DNA from 3 places in the Pantoea jilinensis genome. Region 2 is predicted to be linked to each of the others. Evidence: predicted binding sites of a transcription regulator. Region 2 holds the regulator's gene; each other region holds the start of a gene.
The links. The regulator CRP, encoded in region 2, controls carbon source genes, mostly activating them, when cyclic AMP is high. The targets are predictions, from matches to a motif close to ATGTGANNNNNNTCACAT.
Positions count from the first base shown of each region.

Region 1: the regulator CRP is predicted to act here: its motif matches at 1,371-1,388, upstream of KTJ90_RS17745 (YjcB family protein).
Region 3: the regulator CRP is predicted to act here: its motif matches at 7,929-7,946, upstream of mlc (sugar metabolism global transcriptional regulator Mlc).

Region 1 is NZ_CP077746.1:3,754,437-3,764,114, reverse strand. Features, by position in the region: gene KTJ90_RS17750 (ATP-grasp domain-containing protein) at 1-917, shown strand, start outside; gene KTJ90_RS17745 (YjcB family protein) at 984-1,265, opposite strand; gene soxS (superoxide response transcriptional regulator SoxS) at 1,519-1,944, opposite strand; gene soxR (redox-sensitive transcriptional activator SoxR) at 2,045-2,530, shown strand; gene KTJ90_RS17730 (glutathione S-transferase family protein) at 2,570-3,235, shown strand; gene KTJ90_RS17725 (NCS2 family permease) at 3,594-4,943, shown strand; gene KTJ90_RS17720 (Na+/H+ antiporter) at 5,089-6,738, shown strand; gene KTJ90_RS17715 (LysR family transcriptional regulator) at 6,783-7,685, opposite strand; gene KTJ90_RS17710 (CidA/LrgA family protein) at 7,788-8,213, shown strand; gene KTJ90_RS17705 (LrgB family protein) at 8,206-8,901, shown strand; gene KTJ90_RS17700 (YfaZ family outer membrane protein) at 9,042-9,587, shown strand; gene KTJ90_RS17695 (cation acetate symporter) at 9,670-9,678, opposite strand, start outside.
Region 2 is NZ_CP077746.1:416,494-426,171, reverse strand. Features, by position in the region: gene KTJ90_RS01950 (LysE family translocator) at 1-384, opposite strand, end outside; gene KTJ90_RS01945 (hydrolase) at 442-1,458, shown strand; gene KTJ90_RS01940 (YheU family protein) at 1,463-1,681, shown strand; gene KTJ90_RS01935 (phosphoribulokinase) at 1,743-2,612, shown strand; gene KTJ90_RS01930 (OsmC family protein) at 3,126-3,530, opposite strand; gene crp (cAMP-activated global transcriptional regulator CRP) at 3,834-4,466, shown strand; gene KTJ90_RS01920 (YccS/YhfK family putative transporter) at 4,524-6,599, shown strand; gene argD (bifunctional acetylornithine/succinyldiaminopimelate transaminase) at 6,601-7,821, opposite strand; gene KTJ90_RS01910 (aminodeoxychorismate/anthranilate synthase component II) at 7,903-8,478, opposite strand; gene KTJ90_RS01905 (putative adenosine monophosphate-protein transferase Fic) at 8,520-9,113, opposite strand; gene KTJ90_RS01900 (YhfG family protein) at 9,103-9,273, opposite strand; gene ppiA (peptidylprolyl isomerase A) at 9,373-9,678, opposite strand, start outside.
Region 3 is NZ_CP077746.1:2,033,669-2,043,346, forward strand. Features, by position in the region: gene KTJ90_RS09565 (L-rhamnose isomerase) at 1-996, shown strand, start outside; gene rhaD (rhamnulose-1-phosphate aldolase) at 1,007-1,849, shown strand; gene rhaM (L-rhamnose mutarotase) at 1,839-2,153, shown strand; gene KTJ90_RS09580 (TetR/AcrR family transcriptional regulator) at 2,188-2,838, opposite strand; gene bhsA (multiple stress resistance protein BhsA) at 3,147-3,404, shown strand; gene bhsA (multiple stress resistance protein BhsA) at 3,442-3,699, shown strand; gene KTJ90_RS09595 (sugar transporter) at 3,777-4,961, opposite strand; gene KTJ90_RS09600 (hypothetical protein) at 5,248-5,508, opposite strand; gene ynfM (multidrug efflux MFS transporter YnfM/SxtP(Kp)) at 5,666-6,916, opposite strand; gene KTJ90_RS09610 (LysR family transcriptional regulator) at 7,012-7,905, shown strand; gene mlc (sugar metabolism global transcriptional regulator Mlc) at 8,036-9,253, shown strand; gene bioD (dethiobiotin synthase) at 9,367-9,678, shown strand, end outside.

The sequences.
Region 1 (9,678 bases), 680 kb from region 2:
TGCAGTACTTTATTAAGAAGATGCCCTGGGCTTATCAGGACCGCATTTACTACTTCCACAAGTTCAGAAAGCTGCCCAATCTGCGTCAGCCAAAAGTGTTCAATGAGAAGGTGCTGTACCGTAAGTTTATCTTCGGCGATTACCAGAATTACGGTCGTCTGTCTGATAAGTACTCGGTGCGCGAATTCATTGCTGAAAAAATCGGTAATGAATACCTGATTCCGTTGGTACAAGAAACCACTGACCCGACAACGCTGAACAGCTTACCCTGCTGGAAGGGGACGGTGATCAAGCCGAACCACGCCTCCAACATGGTTGAGATTTTGCTGGAAGAGCCGGATGCCCTGCGCAAGCAGCAGATCATTCATGACTGCTATCGCTGGCTGAAGACTGACTTTGCCAACGAAGCGCGTGAGATTCACTATCGCTACATCAAGCCACGTATCCTGGTTGAGAAGTACATTGGTGATGGCAAGAGCGCGCCGATTGATTACAAGTTCCATATGTTCAACAAGCGGGATGGCAAGTTCGAATATGTGCTGCAGGTGATCTACAACCGCTGTCAGCCGCTGCTGTCGATGAATTTCTACGTGAACAACCTCAACGAGGCCTATCACAAAATTCGCGATACCGGTCTGGATGTGTCACCGATTATGCCGTCACTGGAACATGCGCTCGAACTGAGTAAAAAACTGGCCAGTGATTTCGACTACGTACGTGTGGACTGGTATATCCATGACGAAAGGATCTACTTTGGCGAACTGACCTTCACCCCAGGTGCAGGACTGGTCACCGGCTTAGATCGTGGTTTAAATCAGATGATGGGAGATATGTGGATTCAGGACCGCCGCGGAACGCAGAGCCCGGGCGCTACCGTGCAGGATGTTAATATTCCTGCCATGTTGAAGAAAATTTAAGCACACACAGCAATATAAAAAACCCCGCTTAGCGGGGTTTTTTATGCGCAAAATTCAGGCAATCAATCAGGGCATCGGCCAGTCAGCAGGCGCCTGGCTCATTGCTTCAATAAAGGCATGCTTTGAGATTTCCACGAAGTTATGCACGTTATCCATACTCAGGGTAATGCCCATCAGACCGGTGACAAACCAGCAGGTCATGCCTAAACCAATCCCGCCACACATAAATGCCATTACGTGACGGCTATCCTGACGAAGTTTGGTTTTCAGGGTGCTGGCAAAAAACATCATGACTGCGCTCAGCAATTCCCAACGCATAACAAGAAAACTGGTGGTTAACGTAGCCATTGGCCGGACCTCAATATCAACAGGTAATCCTGACAATCTGCGGACATCACCGGCGACAAAAAAGTGTGTCAGGGAAGACTTTTTTGCCGTCAAACCAGGTTTAAAGTGTGACTTGGGTCACATTATATCACCCGATTTTAAATTTTGAACAAAATTTACACGGGTGTGGCAGTGACACGAAGGAAGGGTAAGCAGCAGAAGAAGAACGGCGGAAAAATCAGTCAGATGCGCCCAGGGCGGGCGCAACGGAGAATCAGCGAACCGGGCAGCACTCGCCGGTGGTGCGCTGGGTAAAGCTATTGATTGGATCGTTATAGCCAAAACCTGGCAGGCGAGGGCGCTGAATCGCCTGACGACGCATGGTGTGCCGATAAGCGGTTGGCGTCTGTGCAAACTGACGACGAAACACGCGGGAAAAGGTCTGCTGCGAGTCATAGCCATACTGCATCGCAATATCAAACACCGGTCGCTGTGTCTGTGACAAAGCTTCAGCTGCCAGCGTCAGGCGGCGCTCACGAATATAGCCACCCAGCGTTTGTTTCGTTACGGAACGGAACATACGCTGCAGATGCCATTTCGAATAGCCCGATTTGGCCGCAACTTCATCAATCGACAAGCTCTTATCCAGGTTCTGGTCAATCCAGTGCGTCAGGGAATGAATGATCTCTTCTTGCATCATGGCCTCATCCTTCTGGTGTTTAATAAACGCTAATGGGAGTTTAGGGGTTTCGATGGAGAGCAAGTATAATTCCTCAAGTTAACTTGAGGTAAAGAGCCTGATGAAAAAAGAACGCAACTATCCAAAACCGGTTTTAACACCGGGTGAAGTGGCGCGCCGTAGCGGTGTGGCGGTCTCGGCGCTGCACTTCTATGAGACAAAAGGATTGATCTCCAGCACGCGAAATAGCGGCAATCAGCGGCGATACAGCCGTGACGTGCTGCGACGTGTCGCGATTATCAAGATTGCGCAGCGCATCGGTATTCCGCTGGCGACCGTGAGTGACAGTCTGGACCATATTCCCGCAAACAAGCGTATGTCCACACCAGAGTGGGATGCCCTGACGCAGCACTGGCGCGAAGAGCTGGATAAGCGTATTGAAACCCTGACCCGCCTGCGCAATGACCTCGATGGCTGTATCGGCTGCGGCTGCCTGTCGATGCGCGACTGCCCGCTGCGCAACCCCGGCGATCGGCTGGGTCAGCAGGGCTCAGGTGCCGTGCTACTCGACCCGGAACAGGATGATAAACATACCGATACAGAGTGACGTCTATACTTGGTGAAGGTCAAAACACAGGGAATCATGATGATCACCGTTCACCATCTCGAGAAATCGCGCTCACATCGGGTGCTGTGGCTGCTGGAAGAGCTTGAAGTGCCGTACCAGATTAAACGCTATCAACGCGAACCGACCATGCTGGCTCCGGAGGCGTTAAGAAAAGTGCATCCGCTGGGGAAATCGCCCGTCATTACCGATGGCAATCGGGTGGTGGCAGAATCCGGTGCCATTCTCGAATATCTTGAAGAGAAACATGACCACGCGTTCCGACTGAAAGTCAGTGATGAGGAATCACGGCTACAGTGCCGCTACTGGCTGCATTATGCCGAAGGCTCGCTGATGCCACTGCTGGTCATGAAGCTAATCTTTGGTCAGATGGGCAAAGCACCGGTGCCCTGGCTGCTGCGTCCGGTTGGGGCAGCATTCGGCAAAGGCGTGCAGAAAGCTTTCCTGGATAAACAGCTGAAGCCGCACATGCAGATGATCGAACAGCATCTGGCTACGCATCCCTGGTTTGCCGGCCAGCGTTTCTCGATTGCGGATATCCAGATGAGCTTTCCGCTGCTGGCGCTGGCGCAACGTGCCGGACTCGATCAGATGCCTGCCACGCAGAAATGGCTTCAGACCGTGCAGCAGCGTGCTGCCTGGCAACGTGCGATTGATCAGGGCGGCGAGCTTTCACTGCCAGGTTAGTTCTCTTTTCCACCGGCGCGTCGGATCTCCTCATGCCTGCGCCGGTGCGCTTTTTCTCCGGAAAATCGCTTTAACTTCAGGATGTCAGCGAGTGATCATGGCTTGTACCGGACGCCTATCCCCTCTTTATCTCTGATTTTTATGCTGATGAATCTCCCTGTTGCTGTTGAAAATGTGCCGCTAAACGCCCGATAATCCCCTGCCTTTTTATCTGGCCGATTTTAGCGGCTAACTATCTGCGGCAAGGTAAACGTTTGCCTGCCAGGTTAAACCGGGCAGTGACGCCGTCTACCCGCTTATTCCAGGGACAGCGATGGTCGCAGAGCGATCCACACAACAAGAAATTTGAGGCTCAACTATGTCAACTGAATCACGCCCGGCCAGTGGAAAACTGGACGCCTGGTTCTCGATCTCGGCGCGCGGCAGCAGCGTGCGGCAGGAAATTCTGGCCGGACTCACCACCTTCCTGGCGATGGTCTACTCCGTCATCGTGGTGCCGGGAATGCTGGGCAAAGCCGGTTTCTCCCCCTCCGCCGTGTTTGTCGCCACCTGCCTGGTCGCCAGCTTTGGCTCCCTCCTTATGGGGCTATGGGCCAATCTGCCGATGGCGATTGGCTGTGCGATCTCTTTAACCGCCTTTACCGCTTTCAGCCTGGTGCTGGGTCAGCACATCAGCGTGCCGGTGGCGCTGGGTGCAGTGTTTCTGATGGGCCTGCTGTTTACCCTGATCTCGGTGACCGGCATCCGCGCCTGGATCCTGCGTAATCTGCCAATGGGTGTAGCGCACGGAACCGGCGTCGGGATTGGCCTTTTTCTGCTGCTGATTGCGGCTGACGGCGTCGGGCTGGTCGTAAAAAATCCGGCACCGGGCCTGCCGGTGGCACTGGGCCACTTCACCAGTTTCCCGGTGATGATGACGCTGCTGGGACTGGCCGCGATTATTGGACTGGAGAAGCGTCGGGTGCCCGGCGGCATTCTGCTGACGATTATCGCTATTTCACTGCTGGGCCTGATCTTTGACCCTGCGGTGACCTGGCAGGGACTGTTTGCACTGCCAAGCCTGCGTGATGCCAGCGGTCAGTCGCTGCTGTTTAGCCTGGACATTATGGGCGCGATGCAGCCGGTGGTGCTGCCCAGCGTACTGGCACTCGTGATGACCGCGGTCTTTGACGCTACCGGCACGATTCGCGCGGTCGCGGGTCAGGCCAATCTGCTGGATAAACAGGGGCAGATTATTAATGGTGGCCGTGCGCTGACCAGTGATTCTGTCAGCAGCCTGTTCGCGGGACTGGTGGGCGCATCACCGGCTGCGGTCTATATCGAATCGGCGGCAGGCACCGCAGCAGGCGGCAAAACGGGTCTTACTGCGATTGTGGTTGGCCTGCTGTTTCTCGCTATTCTGTTTATGTCACCGCTGGCTTATCTGGTGCCGGCTTACGCGACCGCACCCGCCTTAATGTATGTGGGGCTGCTGATGCTCAGCAACGTGGCAAAAGTCGACTTCAATGATTTTGTCGATGCGATGTCGGGCCTGCTAACGGCCGTGATCATTGTGCTCACCTGCAACATCGTAACCGGCATCATGATCGGTTTTGCCAGCCTGGTGGTGGGCCGCCTCTTTGCCGGTGAATGGCGTAAGCTCAACGTCGGTACGGTCATTATTGCTGTCGCGCTGGTGGCATTTTACGCCGGTGGCTGGGCTATCTGACGGCACAACCGGGCGTGCGCTTGTGCGCCCGGTATTTGTCACTTTTTTCCCGCCCGGCGCACGCGTAGCTGACACCCTTCACCGCAGTTTGTTTTACACTTTAATGCTTAACCAATGATTGAAAGAAACGACGCCTAAGGAAAGCATGGAAATCTTTTTTACAATTCTCATCATGACGCTGGTCGTGTCGCTCTCTGGCGTCGCGGCTCGTATTCTCCCTTTTCAGATCCCCTTGCCACTCGTTCAGATCGCCGTGGGTGCGATGCTGGCCTGGCCAACGTTTGGTCTGCATGTCGACTTTGATCCAGAGCTGTTTCTGGTGCTGTTCATTCCGCCGTTGCTGTTTGCGGATGGCTGGAAGACGCCCATCAGTGAGTTCCTGCATCATGGCCGCGAGATAATTGGCTTAGCGCTGGCGCTGGTGCTGATTACGGTGTTCGGCATTGGCTATCTGATCTACTGGCTGGTGCCGGGTATCCCGTTGATTCCGGCGCTGGCGCTGGCGGCCGTGTTGTCGCCTACCGATGCCGTGGCGCTTTCCGGCATTGTGGGTGAAGGCCGCATTCCCAAAAAGATTATGTCGATTGTGCAGGGTGAAGCCCTGATGAATGATGCATCGGGTCTGGTTTCACTGAAATTTGCCGTGGCCGTTGCCATGGGCACGATGGTGTTTACCTGGGGCGGTGCCAGCATTGAGTTTCTGAAGGTCGCCGTGGGTGGCCTGGTCGCGGGTGTGGCAATCTGCTGGCTCTACGGTAAGTCGTTGCGCCTGCTCAGCCGCTGGAGCGGTGACGATCCGGCCACTCAGACCGTACTGCTGCTGCTATTGCCTTTCGCCTCTTATCTGATTGCTGAACATCTGGGTGTTTCAGGCATCCTGGCGGCGGTGGCGGCCGGTATGACCATCACCCGTTCCGGTATTATTCGTCAGGCCCCGCTGGCGATGCGTCTGCGTGCAAACAGCGTCTGGCAGATGCTGGAGTTCGTGTTCAACGGCATGGTCTTCCTGATGCTGGGCCTGCAGCTGCCGGATATTCTGCAGACCTCAATCGACCAGGCACAGGCCGATCCGAACGTCGAACTCTGGATGCTGTTTGCCGATATCGGGCTGGTCTACGCCGCGCTGATGATCGTGCGTTTTGGCTGGCTGTGGATTATGCAGCGTTTCAGCAAACGGCTGCTGAAGAAGAAGCCGATGGAGTTCTCTAACTACTCGCTACGTGAGCTGTTGATCGCCTCTTTTGCTGGAGTGCGCGGTGCCATTACGCTGGCCGGTGTGCTGTCGATTCCGCTGTTCCTGACCAATGGCGAGCCTTTCCCGGCGCGTTATGAGCTGGTGTTTATCGCCACCGGTGTGATTCTGTTCTCATTGCTGGTGGGCGTAGTGCTGCTGCCGATTCTCCTGCGTGGCGTGGATACCATTGATAAAGGTGCGCACCGCCGTGAGCTGCAGAATGCCCGTGCGGTAATGGCAGGCGCCGCGATTGAAAGCCTTCACAAGATGGAAGAGCGACTGGATAACGGATCGGAAGAGAACATCGATCCGGAACTGCTCAAAGAGGTGAGTCTGCGAGTGATTGGCAACCTGCGTCGTCGTGCCGAAGGAAAGAATGACCTCGAACACGCGCTGTATGCTGAGAACCTTGAGCGTCGCTTCCGTCTGACCGGATTGCGTGCCGAGCGCGCGGAGCTCTATCATCTGCGCGCGACCCAGCAAATTTCCAATGAGACGATGCAGACGTTACTGCACGATTTGGACCTACTGGAAGCGTTGCTGATCGAAAAAGAAGAGTAAGTCTGACCGGCACGCCTGCGCATTCATGCGGGCGTGCCAGCCTTTCACACCGACAGGCGCGGCGGCTCATCCGGCCAGTGCTCCCGGCAACAGTTGATCCACGCCTGCGCACTGCGCGACAGATAACTCCCTTCCCGCCAGATTAAACCCAGACTCCACTTCAGTTCCGATTCCAGCGGCAGCCACAAGAGCGACTGCTTATCCAGCCGCTGACAGATAGGCTCTGGCAGAATCGCCAGCCCCATTTCCGCCTGCACCATCGCCGCCAGAAAATCCCACTGACCGCTCCGCACTGCCACCGTGGGCGTCAGGTTAAGCCGCTGAAACGCCTGCATTAGCTGACGATTCAGCGAAAACTCCTCATTGAAAATCAGCAGCGGATGCGCGGCCAGTTCTGCCAGTCCAATCTGCTGGCGGCTGAGCCACTCCGGGCGACGCGGCAGCAGCACGCAAAGCGGATGATGCATCAGGGGCAGGGTGTTCAGCGGCAGCTCAGCGTCGACCGGCAGTGCGGTCAGGGCGATATCCAGACTGCCCGCCAGCACCGCCTGCTGAACGGTCAGACCGCCGAACTCAGAGATTTTCAGCTGAACGCCGGGATAGCGGCGGCGAAAGGCGGAAATCGATCCGGCTATCTGCATACCGACCATCGGCGGAATGCCGAGTCGCAGCTCGCCGGTTTTAAGCTGGTTGATGTCACCAATCTCCGCTTCCAGCTGATGAAACTCCTGCAGGATCGCCAGGCCACGCTGATAGACCGCCTGACCGCTGTCGGTAAGATGAAGACGACGGCCATCGCGCAGGATCAGCGTACAGCCCAGCTCCTCCTCCAGCTGGCGCAGCATTTTGCTGATGGTTGGCTGCGTCACAAACAGCTTTTGTGCCGCGCGGGTAAAACTCTGCTGGCGAACCACTTCAGTAAAGTAACGCAGGGCGCGCACGTCCATAACTATTCCTTTCAGGCATGATTACGATAATTTTAATTCATTTTTTTCACACTCTGTTGGCGTTTTATACTGGCGACATCAATTTAATCGGGGAGACAGGCGATGGCGTTAGCACTCACTCCACTCAGCAACCGCGCAGTGCAATGGCTTAGCCTGCCACTGCAGGTAGGGTTATATATTGGCCTGTTTGTCGCCAGTCAACAGCTGGTGAGCTGGCTGCACCTGCCACTGCCTGCCAATATCGTCGGGATGCTGGTGCTGCTGGCGTTGATCGTAACGCGGATTGTGCCGCTGAACTGGGTAAAAGCCGGGTCACGCTGGCTGCTGGCCGAAATGTTGCTGTTTTTTATTCCGGCGGTAGTGGCGGTCGTGAACTATGGCGCGCTGCTGCGTGTGGATGGCTGGCGCATCTGTGTGGTGATTGGTGTCAGTACGACGCTGGTGCTGGCGTCGACCGCCTGGGTCGTGGACCGGCTTTATCAGTATGAAGTCGCGCGCGCCGCGCGTAAGCAGAATCCAGATGCGTGATTTTATCATCAGTCTCTTGTGTGTCGCGGTTACGCTGCTGGTGTATGCGCTGAATAAACGGCTTTATAGCCGCTGGCGGACACTGCTGTTAATGCCACTGGTCATGACGCCGCTGGTGCTGGTCGGACTGCTGCTGCTGACGCACATCAGCTGGCAGGATTACATTGCTGAAAACCACTGGCTGCTCTGGTTGCTGGGACCCGCTACGCTGGCGTTTGCAGTGCCAGTCTATGAGAACGTGGAGATTATTAAGCGGCACTGGCTATCCCTGAGCGCGGGCGTATTGACCGCCACGGTTGTCGCTGTCTGCAGCTCGGTCTGGCTGGCGCGGCTGTTGACGCTGCCAGAGTCAATCCAGCGCAGTCTGGCGGTGCGCTCCATTACTACCCCGTTTGCGCTGGCCGCAGCCGGACCAATTGGCGGTCAGCCCGATCTGGTTGCGCTGTTTGTGGTCATCACTGGCGTGTTTGGCATGGCGGTAGGTGACGTGCTGTTTCTGCGCCTCGCAATCAAGCAGGGTGTGGCGAAAGGGGCCGGGTTTGGGGCTGCGTCGCACGGTGCCGGAACGGCGCGTGCTTATCAGCTTGGGCAGCAGGAGGGCGTGGTCGCCAGCCTGGTTATGATGCTCTCGGGCGTAGTGACCGTGGTGCTGGCTCCGCTGATTGGACACCTGATGTGGACAATATAGTCTACACTGCGTAGCGCAGAGGCAGCGGTAATTCTGAACGCGACACGTATTTTTACGTAAAGTTTCCCGGATTTTGTTGTCTCTCCGTTTCAGGCTGTTAACCTTGCGGCCGAATTAATTGTCCTTCACGGAGTGGAATCATGTTTAAGCAACTTGTTACCGGGAGCGCCCTTGGGCTGGTTTTACTGAGCGGCGCCGCTCAGGCAATTGAAGGCAGTGTTGATGTCAGCGAACACAACACCAACCTGAACCTGGGTCTGGGCACCACAACACCCGGTCTGTTTCTGAAAGGTAACTGGCTGCGTAGCGACCATGACGGCAGCACCTACGGTGCCGGTCTGGGTTACAACGTTGATTTCGGGCCGCTGCGTCTGGCGCCGACCGCAAAAGCGATTTTCACCCATCCTGAAGATGGAAAAGATGGATTTGCGGTGGCGCTGGGTGGTGCAGCACACTACAGCTTCAACAGCATGTGGGGCCTGTATGGTGAGTATTATTACGCGCCAGAGTCGTTCACCGATCACCTCGACAGCTATCAGGAAGCCGCTGGCGGCCTGAGCTTCACGCCGGTTTCACTGCTTAACCTGCGTGTGGGTTATCAGTACATCGAACTGAACAACAAAGATGGACGCAAAGATAACGTGCTGGTCGATGGCCCGTACGTGGGTGCATCTCTGCGCTTCTGATTCTGTTGCGTGAAAGAGAAGGGCGACTACTTCTGTAGTCGCCCTTTTTTATTGGCTGCTCGTTATCAATGTTAAACGGCGATCAGTGCGC
Region 2 (9,678 bases):
CAGCGCCATCAGCCAGGCTTTGGGGTTGATCAGCTGTAGCAGCCCGCCCTGCCAGAACGGCATTGGCGCATCCGGTGCCTGGTCAGTTTCCAGCTTTGCATAGCTGGCGGTGGCTATCTTCCACGCCAGCCAGAGCAGATAGAGGCTACCGGCGATTTTCAGCATCAGATGCAGCGAGGGATAGAGCAGGATCAAACCGCCTACGCCAAAGGCCACCATCAGCAGCATCACCTGCATGCCGATCATGATGCCGATCATCAGCGGAATCGTGCGCAGAAAGCCAAAATTAGCGCCCGAGGCGGTGAGTAACATATTATTGGGGCCTGGCGTAATGGCCGCGACCCACAGAAATCCCAACATTGATAAGAAAAGACTCAGTTCCATGGCAATCGGGTACTCCTTACCCTGCAATAAAAAACTTATCGAAGCTAACAGTGTGATATGGAACAGACAAGCTTTTACCACATGAAATTTACCGGCCCGGAAAACGAGCAGTTCAGACCACCTGACACGCTGCGTAACGCGCATCTGCAGACGATGCTGCCGCGCCTGTTACGTCGCCGTATCACCTTCGCTCCTCACTGGCAGCGTCTCGATCTGCCCGATGGCGATTTCGTCGATCTCGCCTGGAGCGAAGATCCGCAGCTGGCGCAGCATAAACCGCGCGTGGTGCTGTTTCATGGACTGGAGGGCAGCTTTCAGAGTCCCTATATTCATGGCCTGATGGCGATCTGCCGCGCACGCGGCTGGCTGGCAGTAGTGATGCATTTTCGCGGCTGCAGCGGCGAACCTAACCGGCTGAACCGCATCTATCACTCCGGCGAAACTGAAGATGCCCGCTTCTTCCTGCGCTGGCTGCGCACCCGCTGGGGTCATGTGCCTACCGCCGCCGTGGGTTTCTCGCTGGGCGGCAACATGCTGGGCTGCCTGCTCGGCCAGCAGGGTGCCGCAGCGGAGGTAGATGCCGCCGTGATTGTCTCCGCCCCGCTGCTGCTGGAACCGTGCAGCGTGAAACTGGAACGCGGCTTCTCGCGCTTCTATCAGTACTACCTGCTGGCGCAGCTCAAGAAAAATGCCCGCCGCAAACTGCATGCCTGGCCGGACACCCTGCCGGTTAATCTGGCACAGCTCAAAGCGATGCGGCGACTGCGCGATTTTGATGATGCGATTACAGCCCGCGCCCACGGTTTTGTCGATGCAGCAGATTACTATCATCGTGCCAGCGCCATGCCCTGGCTGAAACACACAGAGAAACCGCTGCTGATTATCCACGCCAAAGACGATCCCTTTATGAGTGATGAGGTGATCCCGCACAGCAGCCAATTATCTGCCACTATTACTTATCAACTGACACCCTACGGCGGCCACGTCGGTTTTGTCGGCGGAACGCTACGCCAGCCTGAAATGTGGCTGGAACAGCGCATCCCGCAGTGGATCGCCCCTTTTCTGGATAACTGATCTTGTGATTATTCCCTGGCAACAGGTCTCACCTGAGACCCTTGAAAATCTGATTGAAACCTTTGTGCTGCGTGAAGGCACAGACTATGGCGAGCAGGAACGCAGCCTCCTGGACAAGGTAGCTGATGTGCGACGCCAGCTGGAAACCGGTGAAGTGGTGCTGGTGTGGTCGGAACTGCATGAATCGGTCAATATCATGCCGCGCAAAGAATTTCGTGGCTGATGCACCCGGCATCATTTCATGATAACAATGCTCATCGCCCGACCTCACAGGGAGCTTTTCTATGTCTGCACGTCATCCCATTATCGCGGTGACCGGTTCCAGCGGTGCAGGAACCACCACCACCAGCCTCGCGTTTCGTAAAATCTTTCAGCAGCTCGATCTTCATGCTGCTGAGCTTGAAGGCGACAGCTTTCACCGCTTTACCCGCCCTGAAATGGATATGGCGATTCGTAAGGCGCGCGATTTAGGACGTCACGTCAGCTACTTTGGCCCGGAAGCCAATGACTTTGGTCTGCTGGAGCAGAGCTTTAAAGAGTATGGTCAAAGCGGACAGGGCCAGTCGCGTAAATATCTGCACACCTACGATGAAGCCGTACCGTGGAATCAGGTGCCCGGCACCTTTACGCCCTGGCAGCCGCTGCCGCAGAACACTGACATTCTGTTCTATGAAGGACTGCACGGCGGCGTGGTGACGGCGCAGCATAACGTGGCGGAACAGGTTGATTTGCTGGTGGGCGTTGTGCCCATTGTTAACCTGGAGTGGATTCAGAAGCTGGTGCGCGACACCGGCGAGCGCGGTCATTCACGCGAAGCAGTGATGGATTCCGTGGTGCGTTCGATGGAAGATTACATCAATTTCATCACGCCACAGTTCTCGCGCACCCACATCAACTTTCAGCGCGTCCCGACCGTCGACACCTCAAACCCGTTCGCTGCCCGCGCCATTCCGTCACTGGATGAGAGCCTTGTGGTGATTCATTTCCAGGCGCTGGAAGATATCGACTTCCCCTACCTGCTGGCGATGCTGCAGGGTTCGTTTATCTCGCACATCAATACGCTGGTCGTGCCCGGCGGCAAAATGGGTCTGGCGATGGAGCTGATCATGGGTCCGCTGGTGAAGCGGCTGATGGAAGGTAAGCGGATAGAGTAAGAGGTCAGCAAAAAAAACGCAGAGAGCAGAGGCCTTTCGCAAAGATGTAAAACTGGCATTTCTGCGGGGAAAGGCTTACTGCTGAGCTGGCTTCAGGGAGCATACACCTTTCGCAAAGACGCAAAACCGCCATCCCTGGCAGGCTCAGCGCGGGCCATCCCTGGCCCGCTATGCTTTGCTACAGGCATATGCTCCCTTCGCTTCACGTCCGGCAACCACATCCGTTTTCAGAAAGGTCGCCACTGAAAAAACCTGGTGACAAAGAATCTTACAGCAACACCTAAGCTCAACACGCCGGGAACAGGGTCAGAAGAGGAAAGCGTCCCGCGACTGGGACAAAAACGCCGGGAGCGTTTTTAAACAACGCAAAGCGTTGGCCCGGTATGGGCGCACCTCAGGGATGAGGTGCGTAATAGCGCGGGCATAGTCTTAAAGCGGACTCTCTATGCAGGAACGGCACGACACCAGACCGACTCCGAATTGGCCCGCGACTTTAAAATGCCCTTCAGCCTGTTACAGCTCAATCACTTCATAGCTATGCGTAATCGTCACGCCTTTACCCAGCATGATGGCCACCGAACAATATTTTTCAGCAGAAAGATCCACCGCGCGTGAGACCGCTTTATCCTGGAGCGCTTTACCACTCACGATAAAATGCAGGTTGATGTGCGTAAAGATTCGCGGCGCCTCTTCACGACGTTCTGAGGTCAGTTTTACTTCACAATCAGCCACATCGTTACGGCCTTTTTGCAGAATTGATACCACGTCAATCGCGCTGCATCCGCCGGCCGCCATCAGCACCATCTCCATTGGGCTGGGCGCTTTATCGCCCGAATTTCCATCCATCAGTATCTGATGGCCGGATGAGGATTCTCCGAGGAATGTCAGTCCTTCTACCCACTTCACTCTTGCCTGCATGATTTTTGCTCCGGAATACGCTGTTTTGTCGCCAGAGTACGCTTTCGCCTGGTAAACAGCAATCCAGAGAAATCCGCCTGTAGCTGAAGCGAGACAACACAAGACAGTCGGCAAAAGCTGTGCTACAAACAGTGCTGAAAATATTTTTCGTCACCCGATGGCGAAGCCGGGAAGAATGATGCGCACTGCGCCTGATGCGGCCCGAATAATTTCCTGAAAGGGAAACGCTTGAAGCTTTCACCGCCTGACAGGGAAAACTGCCCCCTGTATTTTGGGCACGATTACAACAGAGGATAATAGCGAATGGTTCTCGGCAAACCGCAAACAGACCCTACACTCGAATGGTTCCTGTCCCATTGCCATATTCACAAGTATCCATCCAAAAGTACGCTGATTCACCAAGGTGAAAAAGCAGAAACGCTTTACTACATCGTGAAAGGTTCCGTCGCGGTTCTGATTAAAGATGAAGAAGGCAAAGAGATGATTCTTTCCTACCTGAATCAGGGCGATTTCATTGGTGAGCTTGGCCTGTTCGAAGAAGGCCAGGAGCGCAGCGCCTGGGTACGTGCGAAAAGCGCGTGCGAAGTGGCGGAGATTTCTTACAAGAAATTCCGTCAGCTGATTCAGGTTAATCCCGACATCCTGATGCGACTCTCCTCGCAGATGGCGCGTCGCCTGCAGGTCACGTCTGAAAAAGTGGGTAACCTCGCTTTCCTCGACGTCACCGGACGCATTGCACAGACCCTGCTCAACCTGGCGAAGCAGCCAGATGCCATGACGCATCCCGACGGCATGCAAATTAAAATCACTCGTCAGGAAATTGGCCAGATTGTGGGTTGTTCACGCGAAACCGTGGGCCGTATTTTGAAGATGCTGGAAGATCAGAACCTGATCTCCGCACACGGCAAAACCATCGTCGTTTACGGCACCCGCTAATTCCTGTCACCCACGGCGTGATGGCAACATCACGCCGTTATTGTTTGTGTTGGGCCGATGTGGCGTCGAATTATTTACCATCCTGAAGTCAACTACGCCTTGCGGCAAACGCTGGTGCTTTGTCTGCCCGTCGCGCTGGGCTGGCTGGCTGGCGACCTGCAAAAAGGTCTGCTGTTCTCGTTAGTGCCTGCCTGCTGCAATATTGCCGGTCTGGATACCCCGCATAAACGCTTTTTCAAACGCCTGATTGTGGGTGGCAGCCTGTTTGCCCTCGGCAGCTTCCTGATTCAGTGGCTCACCCTGCATGCCATTCCGCTGCCGCTCATCCTGTTCGCCATGCCCCTGCTGCTCGGCGTGACGGGTGAGATCAGCCCGCTGCATGGTCGTCTGCTGCCCGGCACGCTTATCGCCGCCATTTTTACCCTGAGCCTCATTGGCCGCATGCCCATCTATGTTACCCCGCTGCTCTACATCGGCGGCACGCTCTGGTATGGGCTGTTTAACTGGTTCTGGTTCTGGCTGTGGAAAGAGCAGCCGATGCGCGAAAGCCTCAGCCTGATCTACCGCGAGCTGGCTAACTACTGCGACGCCAAATACACCCTGCTGACGCAGCTGACCGACCCGGAAAAGGCACTGCCGCCGCTGCTGGCGCGTCAGCAGAAAGTGGTCGATCTGATTAACACCTGCTATCAGCAGATGCACATGCTGTCGGCAAGCCGCGATCACAGCCATAAGCGGCTGACGCGCGCCTTTCAGGTGGCGCTGGATCTGCAGGAACACATCTCGGTTAGTCTGCATCGGCCGGAAGAGGTGCAGAAGCTGGTCGAACAGAGCCATGCCGAAGCGGTGATCCGCTGGAATGCCAAAACCATTTCGGCCCGGCTACGGGTGCTGGCGGATAACATCCTTTATCATCAGCTACCCGATCGCTTTGCGATGGACAAACAGCTTGGCGCGCTGGAGAAGATCGCCCATCAGCATCCCGACAATCCGGTGGGTAACTTCTGTCTTTACCACTTCAACCGCATTGCGCGGGTGCTGCGCACGCAGAAACCGCTGTATCAGCGTGATCTGATGGCGGATCGTCAGCGCCGTCTGCCGCTGTTACCGGCGCTGCGCAGTTATCTCTCTTTTCGCTCGTCAGCGCTGCGCACCGCCGGACGCTTTGCGGTAATGCTGATGCTGGGCAGTGCACTGGCGCTGTTCTTCAACATCCCCAAACCTTACTGGATCCTGATGACCATCATGTTCGTCAGCCAGAACGGTTACAGCGCTACGCGTGTTCGCATCCAGCACCGTGCGCTGGGCACCTTTGCCGGTCTGGTGATTGCGGCCGCCACGTTGCGGCTGGCGGTACCGGAGTCGCTGGTGCTGCTGATCATGCTGGCAATAACCTTTATCAGCTATCGCTTTACGCGCCAGTTCTATGGCTGGTCAATGATTGGCTTTACGGTCACGGCGGTTTACTCGCTGCAATTGCTGTCGCTGAATGGCGCGCAGTTTCTGCTGCCGCGACTGATGGATACGCTGATGGGCTGTCTGATCGCCTTTGGCGGAATGCTGTGGCTGTGGCCGCAGTGGCAGAGTGGCTTACTGCGACAGAACGCCCATGATGCGCTGGAAGCCGATCAGGACGCACTGAGATTGTTGCTGGGTAACGAACAGTCACCTGAGAAACTGGCGTATCAGCGCGTGAAGGTGAATCAGGCGCACAATGCGCTGTTTAACTCGCTGAATCAGGCGATGCAGGAACCCGCGTTTAACTCCCGCTATCTGAGTGATATGCGGCTCTGGGTCACGCACAGTCAGTTTATTGTTGAGCACATTAATGCCATAACGATTCTGGCGCGGGAGCACACTATGCTGACCGACTCGCTGGCAGAACGCTATCTGCAATCCTGTGAAATCGCGCTACAGCGGTGTCAGCAGCGGCTGGAATATGATGGTGAAAGCTCACAGGTTAATCTGCTGGATGATCTTGAGAACATCAGTGAGGGACCTGTCACGGTGGTGGAACAGCATGTGCGACGTATTCTTGACCATCTGAGCGTGATGTACACCATCTCCTCACTGGCATGGAACCAGCGACCACAACATGGCCGCTGGCTGATCAGACGCTTACGTAAAAACTAGCCTAGCCGTTAAGCACCTTGCCGACGGCGGTGGCGAAGCGGCGCATGCCCTCTTCGATATCGGCCGGTTCGATAATCAGTGACGGCGCAAAACGCATCACGTCGGTGCCGGCAACCAGCACCATCACGCCCTCAGCGGCGGCGGCATTCAGTATGTCGCGTGACTTCCCGGCATGCTGAGGTTTAAGCGCGGCGCCAATCAGCAACCCCTTGCCGCGAATGTCACTGAACAAGTCATACTTCGCATCAATGGCCTGCAGCGCTGTGACAAAGTGCTCACGCCGCATATCGACACCCGCCAGCACGTCCGGCGTATTGATAATATCCAGCGCCGTTTCAGCGATGGCGCAGGCCAGCGGATTGCCGCCATACGTGGTCCCATGCACGCCTGGTGCCATGGTCGAGGCGATCTCGTTAGTGGTCAGCATGGCGCTGACCGGGAAACCGCCGCCCAGCGCTTTGGCTGAGGTCAGAATATCGGGCTGGACGCCATAATGCTCATAGGCGAACAGTTTGCCGCTGCGTCCCATGCCACTCTGCACTTCATCCAGCACCAGCAGCGCCTGATGCTGATCGCAAAGCTCGCGCAGTCCCTGCATAAATTCCTGCGTCGCGGGCACTACGCCGCCTTCGCCCTGAATCGGTTCAACCACGATGGCGCAGGTGTGGTCGTCGATTACCGCTTTCACTGCATCAAGGTCATTAAACGGCACGTGGACGATATCCGCCGGTTTCGGCCCGAACCCGTCGGAATATTTTGGCTGTCCGCCGACCGTAACGGTAAACAGCGTCCGGCCATGAAAGGCGTTATGGAAGGCGATGATTTTACTTTTAAACGGGCTGTGACGTTTGCAGGCGTAGTAGCGCGCCAGCTTAAACGCGGCTTCGTTGGCTTCGGCACCGGAGTTGGCAAAGAAGACGCGATCGGCAAAGGTCGCCTGGATTAACTTACTGGCAAGGCGCAGCGCCGGTTCGTTGGTGAAGACGTTGCTGGTGTGCCACAGCGTCTCGCCCTGGCTTTTCAGCGTCTCCACCAGCGCAGGATGGCAGTGTCCAAGTGCGGTGACGGCGATACCACCCGAGAAATCGATATACTCTTTGCCCTGCTGATCCCATACACGGCTGCCCTTGCCTTTTACCGGCACGAACTGCGCAGGTGCATAAACAGGCAAAATAACGTTATCGAACGTCTCCCGCGTGACCGCAATTTTTTCCGCTGCCATTGATGACCCCATTTAAATGATTATTGTGCAAACATGAAATAATAATCACAAAATATGCATAAAAAATCACTCAAAGGCAACTTATTGCTCAAGGAAATTGCGCAGCAGCAGATGTCCCTGCTCGCTGAGAATGCTCTCGGGATGGAACTGTACGCCTTCCAGCGCCAGAGTTTTGTGGCGGAATCCCATAATTTCGTCAGGCTCGCCGTCACGCATCGTCCAGGCCGTCACCTCGAACGCCTCGGGCAGAGTATCGCGCTGCACAATCAGCGAGTGATAGCGGGTCACGGTAAGGGGATTATTGAGATTGCGAAACACGCCCTGGCCGGTGTGCTGAATGGCAGAGGTTTTGCCGTGCATCACCTGACGCGCACGTACCACCTGCGCGCCATACGCCTGCGCAATCGCCTGATGGCCCAGGCAGACGCCCAGCACCGGCAGCTGTCCGGCGAAGTGCCGGATTGCCGCCAGCGAGATGCCTGATTCCGACGGCGTGCAGGGGCCAGGCGAGATGGCCAGATGGGTCAGTGGCAGCGCCGCCATCTGCTCCAGCGTGATGGCATCATTGCGCACCACCTGAACCTGCGCGCCCAGCTCGCAGAAATATTGATAGAGATTCCAGGTAAAGGAGTCGTAATTGTCGATAAGCAGCAGCATGACGTGTCCAGAATGATAAACCGCGCCGCTATTCTACGCGGTCAGGCCGCCTCACTCACCACTTTCGCAAAGACCTGCTCCAGCGGGACCAAATCTCCGGCTACACCGGCCTGATTCGCCGCTTTCCAGCTTTCAGCATCCGTCTCTTCCCAGTTCAGCAGATATCCGGCATGCAGTGCAAGCTGTTCAAAGAAAATCCGCTGCGCCCGACCATTTCCGTGGCGGAAAGGATGCAGCATATTGATTTCGCAATAGTAGTGAGCGAGGCGCTGAATAAATTCGTCACGCGGCAAATCAGCTAACCCCTTCTCTTCTTCCAGCGCGGCCATCAGGGCATTGCCTTCCTTTTCGATATATTCGAAATGACAGAACGGCGTCTCATCACGCCAGATATCAATGGTGCGCAGTTCCCCCGCCCAGCTGTAGACATCCTGAAACAGCGTGCGATGGATCTGGCGCAGGTAAGGCAGCCCGGGATTACGCGGGCCCAGCTCCAGCGTAGCGGCGCGTGCCGCACTAAAGCTCAGCTCTGCCTTGCGCAGCTGCGCAGCGTCATGAATATCGGGCAGGTTTTTCAGCACGTTGTCGTGCTGCCACAGGTAGGGATCCTGGCTGACGGCGGTATTAGAGTCCATATTGCCTCCTCAGTGACGCCAGACGTGCGGCTGCATCATCGCTGTTAACACTGGTTTCATTTGGCATGAAACCTTCCAGCCGACAGCTGGCCTGATAGCTGGCGCTACGTCGCTGTTGCCACAGGGTGACCTTCTGTTTTTCGGTGAGTTTGTTCGCCATGCCGCCTCCTGCTCAGGTTTTTGCCCTAAGTATAAGAGCAATTTCTGGCTTTGCCGGAGGCGACAGACGGTCGCCATCCGCAGATGGCGACGAAAAGCGTTAAAGCAGGACTTTAGCGGAGAGGATAACTACCGGTTTGGACGGAACATTCTGGTAAGGACCCACATCTTTGGTCGGAACCTGAGAAATTTTTTCAACCACATCCTGACCTTTCACAATCTTGCCAAATACGGCATAGCCAAAATCGCGCTGTCCGTGGTCGAGGAAGGCATTATCCGCGACGTTGAGGAAGAACTGGCTGGTCGCACTGTCTTTATCGGCGGTACGCGCCATAGAGATGGTGCCGCGCAGGTTACGCAGGCCATTGTCCGCTTCGTTTTTAATTGGCGCGTTGGTCTGCTTCTG
Region 3 (9,678 bases), 1.6 Mb from region 2:
GGTGCAAAACGCCTGAATCTGCACGCCATCTATCTGGAAAGCGACAAACCCGTGACGCGCGATGCGATTGAACCTGCCCATTTTGCCCATTGGGTTGACTGGGCGAAAGAGCACAATTTAGGGCTGGATTTTAATCCCAGCTGCTTCTCGCATCCGATGAGCGCAGACGGTTTTACGCTGTCGCACAGTGATAAAACCGTGCGTCAGTTCTGGATCGATCACTGCAAAGCGAGTCGCCGTATTTCCGCCTATTTTGGTGAGCAACTGGGCTCGCCATCAGTGATGAATATCTGGGTGCCAGACGGCATGAAAGATATCACCGTGGATCGACTGGCTCCGCGTCAGCGTCTGATGAGCGCACTGGATGAGGTCATCTCAGAAAAACTCAACCCGCAGCACCATATCGATGCGGTAGAGAGCAAATTGTTTGGCATTGGCGCAGAGAGCTATACGGTAGGTTCCAGTGAGTTTTGTCTCGGCTACGCTGCCAGCCGCCAGACGGCGTTGTGCCTGGATGCAGGCCATTTCCATCCCACCGAAGTGATCTCCGACAAAATTTCTGCCGCGATGCTCTATGTGCCGCGTCTGCTGCTGCATGTCAGCCGTCCGGTGCGCTGGGACAGCGACCATGTGGTGCTGCTGGACGATGAAACTCAGGCGATCGCGAATGAGATCGTTCGTCACCAGTTGTTCGATAAAGTCCATATCGGGCTCGATTTCTTTGACGCCTCTATCAACCGCATTGCCGCCTGGGTTATCGGCACACGCAACACGAAAAAAGCGCTGCTGCGTGCCTTGCTGGAGCCCACCGACCGTTTGCGGCAGGCCGAAAACAGCGGTGATTACACCGCACGGTTGACCCTGCTGGAAGAGCAAAAATCGCTGCCGTGGCAGGCAGTATGGGAAGCGTGGTGCCTGCGCCATGATGTCCCGGCTGATGCCAGCTGGTTAGGTGATGTCCGTCACTATGAACAACAGATCTTGAGCCAACGTTAAGGATTTCATGATGCAAAACATTCTTTCTTCCGGGTTTGTTAAGGGAATGGTCAAAGCGACCAGTGATATGTGGCTGAAGGGCTGGGACGAACGCAACGGCGGCAACGTCAGCCTGCGTCTGCTGGAGGAGGAGGTCAAACCCTTCGTCCACGACTTCTGTAAAGCACCTCGCTGCATTGAGCTGACTCAACCGGCACCTTCGCTGGCAAACGACTGGTTTCTGGTGACCGGGTCTGGAAAATTCATGCGCAACGTTCAGCTTGATCCGGCGGATTGCCTGGCGCTGCTGCAGGTCGATGACAAAGGGCTCTCCTATACCATTCACTGGGGCCTGTCGAATGGCGGATTGCCGACCTCCGAGCTGGCGTCACACTTCCAGTCTCACGCGGTGCGTAAAGCGGTCAGCAAGGGCGCAGATCGGGTGATCATGCACTGTCACGCCACCAACTTTATGGCGTTGAGCTATGTGGTGGAGATGGATTCTGCCCGCTTTACCCGCCTGTTATGGGAAGGCAGCACTGAATGTCTGGTGGTCTTCCCGGATGGCGTGGGTGTGCTGCCATGGATGGTGCCCGGCACCGATGAAATCGGCGCGGCGACGGCCGGGCAGATGCAGTCGCACACGTTGGTAATGTGGCCGTTCCACGGCGTCTTTGGTACAGGCCCGACGCTCGATGAGACTTTTGGTCTGATAGACACAGCGGAGAAATCGTCCGAAGTGATCGTCAAAGTGCTGTCTATGGGCGGGATTCGCCAGAGCATTACCACAGAACAGCTGGTCGCATTGGGTGAGCGCTTCGGGGTGAAGCCGTGGCAACCCGCGCTGGATGTGGGGCCTGCTAATGCTGCGTAAAGCTTTTGTGATGCAGGTGAATGCCGACGCTCATGCAGAGTATGAGCGCCGCCACTCCCCGATCTGGCCGGAACTGGCTGAGACGCTGAAAGCGCATGGCGCACACAACTATGCTATCTGGCTGGACGCCGAACGGCATCTGCTCTTCGCCAGCGTTGAGATTGAATCTGAGGAGCGCTGGCACGCGGTGGCAAAGACGGAGGTGTGCCAGCGCTGGTGGGCATCAATGAAAGATTTAATGCCGTCGAATGCCGATAACAGCCCAATCAGTCAGCCGTTGAAACCGGTGTTCTTTCTGGAGTAGTGGAGGGAAAGGGCGGCATCGCCGCCCTGATGCTCTACCGTTTAGTCTGACACAGGCCGGTCAGCGTTGGCCACATCGCCATCAACGTATCAATAATACTATCAAGATCGTCGCGCTCAGCGCCTTCACGCGCCCGCACCGACATGCCCTGCAGCATACAACCCAGATAACGGGACAGCGCCGGAACATTGACTGACGCGCTCAGTTCGTTACGCTGCTGACGCGCCAGCAGAAAATCGCTTAATACATGCTCCTGCGACTGATGCTGCTGTTGCAGCATAGTGGCAATCTCCTTCGACGCCGCCGACAGGGCGGTTGAGGTGCAGATAAAGAAGCAGCCGCCGGGAGAGTCACGCTCAGTAAAGCAGGCGGCGGTGGCACGGAAATAGGCTTCAATTGCGCGATCTACGGGTAACGTATCGTCGCCTAACACCGCTTCTCGCCAGGCACTGAACTTCTCTATATAGCGATCCATCGCCGCACGGAACAACCCTTCTTTATTCACAAACTCTGCGTAAAGGGTCGGTGCTTTTGCACCGGTTGCGGCGACAAGATCGGACAGGGACGTTCCCTCATAACCGTGTGTCCAGAACAGGGTGAGTGCTTTATCAAGCGCAGCGTCACGATCAAACACTTTAGGTCGGCCACGGCATTTCTTTACATCACAATCCTGAACCTGGCTCATACATCCTCACTGACAGTAAAACATCCTATTAAATTACCGATCATTATAAAAATGTGCAAGGTCCGCTATGCATGCCCTCGGCCAGGGTTGCCATTTTGTGCGCCAGCGCAGTGTTATCGCCCCTATGGTTAAGTCAGAAAAGGGGCTGAAGCCCATAATCACGCCACTTCGCGATTAAAATAACGCTCATTAAATAAATATTGACGGCGAGCCCCGGCGGGGTCTATCATTTGTTTAACGGTCGTTAATTAAATAGCGACAACCTAATTCAGACCAACCAAATTCAACTACCGAATAGAGAGAAGATGATGAAAACCATTAAAACCACCCTGGCAGCACTGGCACTTACCACTCTGACTTTTGGCGCATATGCCGCTGACCTCGTCACCAGCGAACCGTCTAATCAGCAGCCAGTCGGCACCATCTCTGTACAGGGCGGCACTAACCTGACCTCCCTTGAATCACAGTTGAGTGCTAAAGCGGATGAAGCGGGTGCGAAATCGTTCCGTATCACCTCAACCAGCGGCCAGAACAAACTGCACGGCACGGCAGTGATTTATCAGTAAATCGGGTGTCGACAGAATCAGTGAGAGGGGATTTGTTATGAAACGTATTAGCTTGATGGTGACAGCGGCTTTGCTAAGCAGCATCTCATTTGCCAGTGTCGCGGCTCAGCAGGTCAGCAGTACACCGCCTGATGCGCAAAAAATCGGTGTCATCAGCGCGACGGGCAGTACTAATCTGACCTCGCTGGAGCAGCAACTGTCAGAAAAGGCCAGCGATGTCGGGGCAAAGTCTTTCCGCATCACTTCGACCTCTGGCAACAACAACCTGCATGGCACAGCCATTCTTTATAAGTAAAAGCACGATAAATATTCATAAACAGGCTTCAGATAAACCCACTTATCTGAAGCCTTTTTTATTCTTAAGTCACAGCCTTATCCGTTGCTCCGCAACTGGGGATAACGACGGAAGATGTAAATACACCAGAGTAACGCCACCAGCCCGATCATCCCGCCGACGTTCCCGACTTCCGCCATGCTCAGATGCAGACTGACCTGATTCCCCAGCAGCGCACCTGCGCCAATCCCGATATTATAAATCCCTGACATGAGCGACATTGCCACATCCGTGGCATCGGGTGCCAGTGACAGCACCCGCACCTGCATACCCAGTCCAATCATCATCATTGCCATGCCCCAGACAACGCACAGTGTTGAAATAGCGGCAGGTCGGACGGCAGCAAAAATCAGCAGCCCCATACAAAGGGTTATCAGTGCGATGGCGGCAATAAGCAGTCCGGAAGGGAATTTATTGCCGAGGGTACTGAACAGCACGCTGCCCACAATACCCGCTGAACCAAACAGCAACAGCAGCAGGGTCGTAAAATTGCCGCTGGAATGCGCCACATTCTGCATAAACGGCTCGATATAGCTGTAAGCGGTGTAATGCGCGGTCACCACCAGCGTCACCAGCAGATACATGCTGACCAGCGCGGGACGGCGAAACAGCATCGGCACACTGCTCAGCGAGCCGGTATGCTCACTCGGCAGGCGCGGCAGGATCCGCACCAGCATAATCATCAGCACCAGCGCCGAGAGGCCAATCGCGCCGAAGGTGGTACGCCAGCCAAGATACTGACCGACCACACGCCCAATCGGCACGCCCAGGACCATTGCCAGCGCAGTACCGGTCGCCAGCATACTCAGAGCCTGTGTTTTCTTGCCGGCGGGTGCAACGCGAATCGCCAGTGAGGCTGTAATCGACCAGAACACCGCGTGAGACAGGGCGATGCCCACACGTGACACCATCAGCGAGCGGAAATCCCAGGCGACGGTTGAAAGTATATGGCTGACGATGAAAATCAGGAATAGCACGCCCAGCAGCAGGCGTCGCTCGATATTACGGGTTAGCAGCATCAGCGGCAGTGAGAGCAGCGCGACGACCCAGGCATAGATAGTCAGCATGATCCCGACATCAGCCGTCGGCATTGAAAAGTCAGCGGCAATATCGGACAGCAGGCCAACCGGGACAAATTCGGTGGTATTGAAGACAAACGCAGCAATAGCCAGCAATACCACGCGTAGCCAGGCAGTCTTACGTGAAACAGTTGTTGATTGCATGAGGAGTCAAGCCAGTCAGAATAGCGAATGTGGATGTGACAGACACACCCAGTGAAAGTGACCTGCGTCACAAAATTAACCGCTATTGTAGTCAATAAACCGGGAAGAGAAACCTGATAACGCGCTTTTAATACTGAATTTTTTTTATCGCCCTGGCACCGGGCGATAGCCAGAGGTTATTACCCGCGACAACGCAAGGAGATCCTGTGCAGCAGCATAATCTATAAGCAAAATGTGACGGAGCAGCACGCCAGAGAGAACACCATCACCGTTAAAAGCCCTGCGCTTAACGCGACGTTGGCGTGTGCTTCAGGGCCACACTGAGCTGAGCTGCCGGATGGGTCGTATGATTGAGCGGACAGCAATTTTCACAGCCTATTGCACCCACATAATATTTTTTCGCCTGAAGAATAGCGGCGTTAACGTGGTAAAAACTGCCCAGAAACAGTCTGTTATCCATGTCGGGAAGATGAGGGCAACCCGCAGCATGGACGACATGATTATCGTTATATCCTGATTGTTTATTAACGTAATAGTAGAGAGCCACAGGCGTTCCTTGTTGCCGTGCTGAAAGGCAAAACAGATGAATTATGACAATAAAATGATTATAGCGGGAAACGCACACTTTGTTTGTTGTGGATCTGAATCAAACGTTCTGGAGGCGGTTTGCCAGACCCGGCGGGGCCTGGCAAACGTGCAGGCTGTCAGAGTTTTCTACTGTGCAGGCGCCAGGCAACCGCTAACGCCAGTATCAGCAGGACGCTGATAAATAGCGTAATACCGCCCCAGCCGAAGTTATGCCAGAACAGACCGCCCAGCGTACCCGCCACGCTGGAACCCACGTAATAGCTGAAAAGATAAAGCGAGGAAGCCTGTCCCCGCGCCCGACGCGCCCGGGGACCGATCCAGCCGCTGGCAACGGCATGAGCAGCAAAAAAACCGGCAGTGAACAGCATCATCCCAGGCAGGATCAGCCAGAGGGAGTTAAAGGCCGTTACCAGCAGGCCCAGTAACATGATGGCTGTCGCGCCCAGCATTACCGGCCCGCGCCCAATGCGGCTGGTCAGCGCGCCCGCTTTAGGCGAACTCCATGAGCCGGTCAGGTAGACCACGGATAACAACCCGACCACGGCCTGACTGAGATGCCAGGGCGCGTCCAGTAAACGATAGCCAATGTAGTTGAACAGGGTGACGAAGGCGCCCATCAGCAGGAAGCCTTCGGCAAACAACCACGGCAGGCCTGGATCGCGCCAGTGCAGCCGGAAGTTAATTAACAGATTACGCGGGCGCAGGGTGATGGGTCTGAAATGACGCGATGCGGGCAGGATCTTCCAGAACATCAGCGCGGAGGCCAGTGAAAAACAGCCGATTACCGCCACGGCGATCCGCCATGAGAAGAGGTCGGTCAGGACACCGCTGAGCAGACGCCCGCTCATTCCGCCTATGGAATTACCGCTGATATACAACCCCATGGAAAAGGCAACGACCCGTGCATCTATCTCTTCACTGAGATAGGTCATGCCCACCGCCGCAACGCCGCTAAGCGACAGGCCCATCAGCCCACGCATGATCAGAATGCCGTGCCAGCTGGTCATCGTGGCCGAGATCAGCGTACAGATGGCGGCGAGCATCAGGGCGGTCACCATCACCGATTTACGCCCGATAGCATCAGAGAGTGGGCCGGTGACGAGGAGGCCCAGCGCCATCAGACCGGTAGAGATGGAGAGCGACAGGCTGCTGGTCGCCGGAGAAACCCCAAACTGCTGTGACATGACTGGCAGAATCGGCTGCACACAATAGAGCAGGGCAAAGGTGGCCAGTCCGGCCGAGAAGAGTGCCAGCGTCACGCGCATAAACGCGGGCGTTCCGCGGCGAATGTATCCTGAAGCTGCCACAGATTCTGGCGGTGCAGACACCGCACTCTCATCCACGGCGGCCTGTATTGAGCGACTCACACATCATCCTTTCAGTCAGAAAACCAGTGGTCAGCATAGGAAAGTGGAATTATGATGTCTAATATATTAATAATCTCAAATAAGACGTTTAAAATATGAATATCGAGCTGCGTCACCTGCGCTACTTTATTGCGGTTGCCGAAGAGTTACATTTCGGGCGGGCAGCCCTGCGTCTGAATATCTCTCAGCCGCCGCTCAGCCAGCAAATAATGCAGCTCGAAACGGAAACGGGTGCCAGGCTATTTAATCGCACCAACCGCAGCGTGCAACTTACCGCAGCCGGAGAGCAATTACTGAGTGATGCCCGTGCGATTCTTTTACAGGTTGAGCAGGCGTCTGACCGCGCAGCCCGGCTGCATCGTGGCGAAGAGGGAGAGTTAAGAATTGGTTTTACCTCTTCGGCGCCGTTTACCGCGGTGGTCTCAGATGCACTGTTCCGGTTTCGTCAGCGCTGGCCACAGGTGCATATAAAGATGCAGGAGATCAACACCCGTCAGCAACTGGTCCCGTTGCACGAAGGACTGCTTGATCTTGGTGTGATGCGCAATACGCCGCTGCCGGCCGATTTGCGGCATCAGTTGCTGCTGAGTGAGCCGCTCTATGCCGTGGTGCATAAGGCCCATCCGCTGGCGGGCGCCGAAAAAATTTCGGTGACTGCGCTGGCGGCTGAACCCTTTGTCTTCTTCGATCCTCAGGGCGGCACCGCGCTTTACAGCGATATTCTGGCGCTGCTGCACCGCTATCACATCAAGCCCTATATCACGCAGGAAGTGGGTGAAGCGATGACCATCCTGGGGCTGGTCGCAACCGGTCTGGGCGTATCCATTCTGCCCGCCTCATTCCGGCGGGCGCGGCTGGCCGATCTGGTCTGGCTGCCGTTAACGGAAGAGGATGCCATTTCAGAGCTGTGGCTGGTCTGGTCTGCAGGACGTGAATTAAATGCCCAGATGCAGCACATGATGGCGTTGCTGCAGGAGAAGCAGCGCTGAACCCTGCCTGTCACCGCATCAATTTGTGCGATAAATCACATTTCTAATCAAATATTTGACGCTGTTGCCTGATCTGCCTCACCATGGCGCATGTTTATTTAGAAGCGCGAAAATAACCGGGAGCAGGGTTGTGAATCCGGACAGTCAACCTGGCCACATTGACCAGATTAAGCAGACCAATGCAGGTGTCGTATATCGATTAATTGATCGCTACGGTCCCATTTCGCGTATCGAACTTTCCCGCCGTGCCCAGCTCGCGCCGGCCAGCATCACCAAAATTGTGCGTGAAATGCTGGATGCGCATCTGGTGCAGGAGACCGAGTACCAGGACCCCGGCAGTCGTGGCCGTCCGGCGATTGGCCTGATACTGGACACCGATGCCTGGCACTATCTGGCGATTCGGTTGCATCGCGGCGCAATGACCTTCACGCTGCGCGATCTCAGCAGTCGGGCGCTGGCAGAAGACAGCCTGCCGCTGCCTGATGAATCTGCTCAGCCATTACTCTCCGCGCTAATAGAACAGGTCGATGCTTTTTTCATTCGTCATCAAAAGAAGCTGGAACGCCTGACGGCTATCGCTATCACCCTGCCAGGACTGATTAACGCCGCCTCCGGCGTGGTGCATCGTTTGCCAGGTTATGCGGTACGCGATATGCCGCTGGGCGATGCGCTGGCAGCGCGAACCGGCTTAGCGGTGTTTGTGCAGCACGACATTTCAGCCTGGACGCTGGCGGAATCGCTGTTTGGCGCCTCACGCGGTGCGCAGGACGTTATTCAGATTGTGATTGATGAAACCGTCGGTGCTGGCGTGATCAGTGGCGGTCAGCTGCTGCACAAAAGTGGCAGGGCACTGGTCGAAATCGGCCATACCCAGATAGACCCTTATGGTCAGCAGTGCTACTGCGGTAATCATGGCTGTCTGGAGACAGTAGCCAGTACCGGCAGTCTGCTCGCGCTGGCAGCGCAGCGTCTGCCAGCCCAGCCTGACAGCCTGCTCAACAACCAGCCGTTGACGCTTCAGTCACTGTGCGCGGCCGCGCAATCGGGCGACCGTCTGGCGCGCGACACCATTGCCAGCGTCGGGCACCACGTTGGCCGGATCCTGGCGATGATGGTCAACATCTTCAATCCACAACATATTCTTATAGGTTCTCCGCTCAATGCCGCCGCTGATGTGCTGTTTCCGGCGGTCAGCAATACGATTCTGCAGCAGTCACTGCCCGCTTACAGCGCGAGTATTGAGCTGGCACCCACTGAATTTAGCGAGCCAGGGACACTGGGCGGTGCCGCGCTAATCAAAGACGCCCTCTATAACGGACATCTGTTAGTGAAGTTGTTGCAAGGTTAAGCAGACCTGAACTTGCGCTAACGCAATCTGTTCCCCTCCTTCATTCCTTAAAATGCCGTTTCGCAGCAAGGTTAATCCCTGATTAATCGCAACGGTTTTAGAGGAGAAGTTGAGTGAACAGATTATTTGTTACCGGCACCGATACCGCAGTGGGCAAAACGGTGGTGTCACGCGCCCTGTTGCAAAGTTTTATACAGACCGGACACAGTGCAGTCGGCTATAAGCCTATCGCGCGATCTGCGGTTAAAACCCCGGATGGCCTGCGTAACAAAGATGCACAGGTTCTGCAAAGCGCGTCCTCCATCGACTTGCCTTATCAGGCAATCAATCCGCTGGTTTTCCAGGAAGAGGAGATCTGCACCCATCCCGCGCAGATCATCGACTATGGGTTGCTGACTCAGGGCTTAACCCGCCTGATGCAGCAG